DNA from 2 places in the Shewanella mangrovisoli genome. Region 2 is predicted to be linked to the other one. Evidence: riboswitches for the same ligand, from Rfam matches in the RefSeq annotation. Region 2 holds a riboswitch; the other holds the start of a gene.
What was found. A riboswitch is a leader RNA that binds a small molecule or an ion and turns the genes downstream of it on or off. The one in region 2 is predicted to bind thiamine pyrophosphate.

Region 1: linked by a shared signal. The riboswitch ahead of K0H60_RS12605 (TonB-dependent receptor) and the one ahead of thiC (phosphomethylpyrimidine synthase ThiC) in region 2 are both predicted to bind thiamine pyrophosphate.

Annotation. Positions count from the first base shown of each region.
Region 1 is NZ_CP080412.1:2,859,327-2,861,811, reverse strand. Features, by position in the region: gene tsgA (MFS transporter TsgA) at 1-301, shown strand, start outside; gene K0H60_RS12610 (Crp/Fnr family transcriptional regulator) at 357-1,037, opposite strand; TPP riboswitch at 1,252-1,362, shown strand; gene K0H60_RS12605 (TonB-dependent receptor) at 1,416-2,485, shown strand, end outside.
Region 2 is NZ_CP080412.1:2,234,889-2,237,373, reverse strand. Features, by position in the region: gene thiC (phosphomethylpyrimidine synthase ThiC) at 1-1,461, opposite strand, end outside; TPP riboswitch at 1,620-1,718, opposite strand; gene K0H60_RS09830 (hypothetical protein) at 1,894-2,485, opposite strand, start outside.

The DNA.
Region 1 (2,485 bases), 620 kb from region 2:
TTGGATTGCTTATTTAACCTATGGGTACGGCTTTGTCTGCGCGGCACTTTACAATGCGTTTATTGCCTATGGCGTGTCGTTTGTGAAGCAAGCCAGCAGCAAGAATGTCTCCTACATTCTGATCAGTGGCAGTACGGGCGCCATGTTTAGCCCAGCGATCAGTTCGTTCTTCGAGCGTATTATCGGCTTACAAACCGTGATGTATGTGATCCCCGTGCTTTACGCCGCAATCTTTATGCTGCTGATTGCATCGAGCCGGATGAAACCTGCGATGTCTGCACAATCACTTTCGGCAAGTTAAGCTAAAGGCCCATACTTGGTTGTTATCCGCCGAGTATGGGTGTTGTCGGAGTGGGTTAAATGCCTGCTTCGACAAAAGCTTTAAGTGCATTTAGGTTTTTAATCCGAATGCCTTCTTTTTTACGCTCGATTAAACCGCGCTCTTCCAAATGTTGCAGTGCCCGTCGGTAGACCCTGTCTGTGGTACCAAAACGCTCCGCCTCTAAATAACGCTTACTAAAACCATCGACGGGTAAATCGTTTAAATACTCATGGTAGATATCGAATGCCACGTTATAGCTGATGGGATAAAGCAGCCTTCGGGTAAAAATATCGACGGTATCTTGGTAATCAATCGCTATGGCACTGGCAAAAAACAGCGCCAGTTGCGGGTGTTGGCCGAGGGAATGTTGCAACTTTTCAGTGCTAATTAGCGAAATTTCCAAGGGCTCGTTGGCGATGATGTCGAGCTGACACTGGTATTGGGTAAAAAACTCCATCTCACCAAAGAGCTGCGAATCACAATCGATAGTCCCTAATTGGAAACAACGGCCATTTCTGGCGGTGTGCCCCAGCGATACGCGGCCTTGCTTGACTAACACCAGCGAGTTTATGGCTTCACCTTGTGTCATCAGGTGAGCGCCTTTTTTGAGCATTTTGACTTCGCTGATACAGTTAAGAATCACAGCTTCAATAAGAGGATAGTCTTGTTCCCATCGCTGGCTATAACGTCCCTTGGCTAACGGTTTTAGCTGCATTGAGTTGACCCTTCTACCATACTTAAAATCGTCGCCTTCTATAGCATTAGAACGCATATTGGGTCAAATCAGCCAAAGGAGAGAAGGGCGTTTATATCGGCCGATTGTGAGCTGTCAGAGGTTTCAACAAAGGCATTAATGGCGTGAGCTAAGCGTCATTTACTGATGTGCAGTGACAAGAGTGTCTACTTTATGATTTTCGTCATGTATACTAAGCGCCGCCAAGGGGTGTTTGCCAACAAAGTGGCAGACTGAGATGTCATCAGACGAACCCTTAGAACCTGATCCGGCTAATACCGGCGTAGGAATGGGCCAATCAACAGCACACTTCTGAATCGCTTATTCGTTGCCGGATCTCAAACATGTATTTGAGGTCCTATGTCTAACAAAAAGTCTACCAAGAGTTCCACCTTCTCCTTATCGTTAACGCGCGCGCCATTGGCGCTGGCCATTTCGGCGGCATTAAGCACAGCCGCGTGGGCGCAAACCGATACTATCGATAAACCTGAACCTAGCAATGATATGGAAATCATGGTGGTGACGGCGGATTTTCGCAGTGCCAGCTTAGAAAAAATGCCATCGAGCATTACCGTTATCGATGCCCAGCAAATTCAAGATGAAAGCGCCCAGCACTTTGAAGATGTGATGAACTCCATCGCCAACTTTAACTGGTCGGGCGGCAGCTCGCGTCCTAAGTATTTTCAGATCCGCGGCGTAGGTGAGCAGGAGCAATATCAAGGCGCACCTAACTCGTCCGTGGGTTATATCATTGATGATATTGATTTATCCGGTATCGGCATGGTGTCGAGCATGTACGATCTGCAACAGGTCGAAGTGTTACGCGGCCCGCAGGGTACCCGCTATGGCGCCAATGCGTTAGCGGGCTTAATTTACCTTAAGAGCAACGACCCGACCGATGTGTTTGAACATGGCGCCGAGGTTTCTTTAGGCAATGACGATTTGCAAACTTTCAGTGGCTTTAGCTCAGGGCCGTTAACCGATTCGGGCAAGTTGTTGTACCGCGTGTCGCTGCAGCAGCATCAACAAAACGGTTATCGCGATAATCTCTATTTAAATAAAGAAGATACCAATGGTCGTGATGAATTTACTGGCCGCGCTAAATTACGTTGGTATGCCACCGATAATCTGCAACTCGATTTAACTCTGCTGCATGCCGATTTTGATAACGGCTACGATGCCTGGAGTTTAACCAACGATCCTAAACATACTATTTCGGATCAGCCGGGTGTCGATAGCCAGCGCACCACGGGCGCAGGATTTAAAGCTACTTACTCGGGCGCAGAGTCGTTTGAGTTGACCTCGCTGACCTCATTTGCCAATACCGATCATCATTACAGTTACGATGGCGATTGGGCAAACCCTGAGTATTGGGCCGCCAAGCAATGTGAGGATGAGGGCAATCTCGCCCCTTGTCAGTACGATTACTT
Region 2 (2,485 bases):
TGCAATATCGGTAATTTGTGGACCTAAAGTATAGAACGGCGCTTCGGCGCAGTGGATAAGCTGCTTATCCATATTCTCCTTGATAAGCTGCATCGGGATATGCCCAGGCCCTTCGATAATGGTCTGCACATCGTATTCCCAGGCAATTTTGACTAGCTCGCCTAAGGTCTCCAGCTCGGCAAACTGCGCCTCATCATTGGCATCGGCAATGGAGCCTGGACGCATACCATCGCCTAATGACAGCGACACATCGTAGGCCACGCACAGCTCGCAAATCTCACGGAAATGGGTATAGAGGAAGTTTTCTTGATGGTGGCTCAAGCACCATTTGGCCATAATCGAGCCGCCGCGGGACACAATCCCAGTAACCCGTTTGGCAGTCATGGGCACATAGCGCAATAACACGCCCGCGTGGATGGTAAAGTAATCGACGCCCTGCTCCGCTTGCTCAATCAAGGTATCGCGAAACACTTCCCAGGTCAGGTGCTCAGCCACACCGTTTACTTTTTCCAAAGCTTGATAAATCGGCACTGTGCCAATCGGCACTGGCGAGTTTCGGATGATCCATTCGCGGGTTTCATGGATATACCGCCCTGTAGACAAGTCCATCACAGTGTCCGCCCCCCAACGGGTTGACCAGACTAACTTTTCGACTTCCTCCTCGATGGAGGACGTAACCGCCGAGTTACCGATATTGGCATTCACTTTCACCAAAAAGTTACGGCCAATAATCATAGGTTCAGCTTCTGGGTGATTGATATTTAACGGAATAATGGCGCGGCCACGGGCAATTTCGTCGCGGACAAATTCAGGGGTAATCGATTTACCGATCACGGCGCCAAAGGATTCACCTTGGCCGCGGCGGTTTAAGATTTCATCCTGCACCTCGGCGAGCGCCATATTTTCCCGAATAGCCACATACTCCATTTCGGGGGTAATGATCCCTTGGCGGGCATAGTGTAATTGGCTCACGCGCTTACCCGGTAAGGCACGGCGAGGGCGAACAATCGCACTTGAGCCAACCTCGAAGCGCAGATGGTCAAACCCATCATCCTTCAGGCGCTGCTGGGTAAAATCTGAGGTCGCACAATCGAGCACTTCGGTATCTTGGCGCTCGATAATCCAAGGTAATCTGAGTTTGGCTAGTCCTTGGCGCACGTTAATTTGCGCAGCCGGATCGGAATAAGGACCCGCGCAGTCGTACACCGGAATGGGAGGATTTTTCTCGACTATGGGCGCAGTTGTAGTGCCGCCAATCCGCGTATCGGTTTGCAGAATTTGCCGCATCCCTACACGGAGATCCTCACGGCTTCCCTGCAAATACAGCTTTTGCGAATTAGGATGTTGTAATGGTTTAAGGGTATCGATAAAGGCTTGGGCCTGGGCGCGCGCCGCACGGCGGCTCGTTTGCCCTTGGGTGTTCACGGCAATCGATTCTGAGGACGATTCTAAACTGGACATAAGCAATCTCACTTTAACAAATAAAAATGGGGTTGCTTGTCTGGAGACTTGAGTGTTGAAGCTGAGCCTTGCAAACCCTAAGCGGATTTACGGACTCAATAACGACTAAATCGATGGGTTAATACAGGGCAAAAGGTGGCCGCTGAGACGATTTAATGGATGTTATTATGCTTGTTTCCTTCGCAGGTTTTAACCTGATCAGGTTCAACGGATCCCGAATAAACGGTCTCAGCCAAGAGGCACTCCGACAAGATGGGCAAAAGTATAGGCAGAAGCGCAGTGAACAAACAAGCGTAATTTCAGAATAAAAATTAAATTATCAATCAAAAACAAAGAATACATAACACACTGTATTTAAACGTTTTTAATTTAAATATGTTTTATAACTCATGGATAAAACTATTTTCAGTGAAAATTTATCATCACTATTTTTTAACCTTTTGGCCGCTTTACCATCATTTTATCCAGTTGCGCCTTAATAGCATCGTCAATTTCTTGATTCATTTTCTTGCCACTGCAATTGAAGGGAAACCCTAAATTCTCAGCATAGGGATTAATTTGGGTACCGACTTTAACGACCCGATAGCAGGTATCCCCTTTACGGACAATTCGATTAGGATCCAGTTCTAAATCTAAACTGGTGGGGCCGCTAAAATCATCGGCATTGGGCACAATCAACACCTCCATCTCGGAGCTCATTTCAGATAAATTTGACCGTTTAGTGTAATGATTTGCCTGCTCTAACACTAAATCATCTAAGGCTTGCTCACGCTGACGTTCAAAATAACGCTGGGTAAATAACCCCACACTGCCAGCTGCACCGCTGCTTTGCTCACCAGTATCTGACTGCTGAGTACTTACCGCTTGGGCCGAGCTTGATTGGACTTCTGCCTTTTGAGGATTAACAGCCTCTTTTGCACTCTGCTGGGTTTGCTCCTGTGTTGAAGTCTTTGAAACTGCTCTATTTGACCCTTGTGCACTGACTTCAGGAGGTTTTGCAATCTGTTCTATCGGTTTAGGTGTC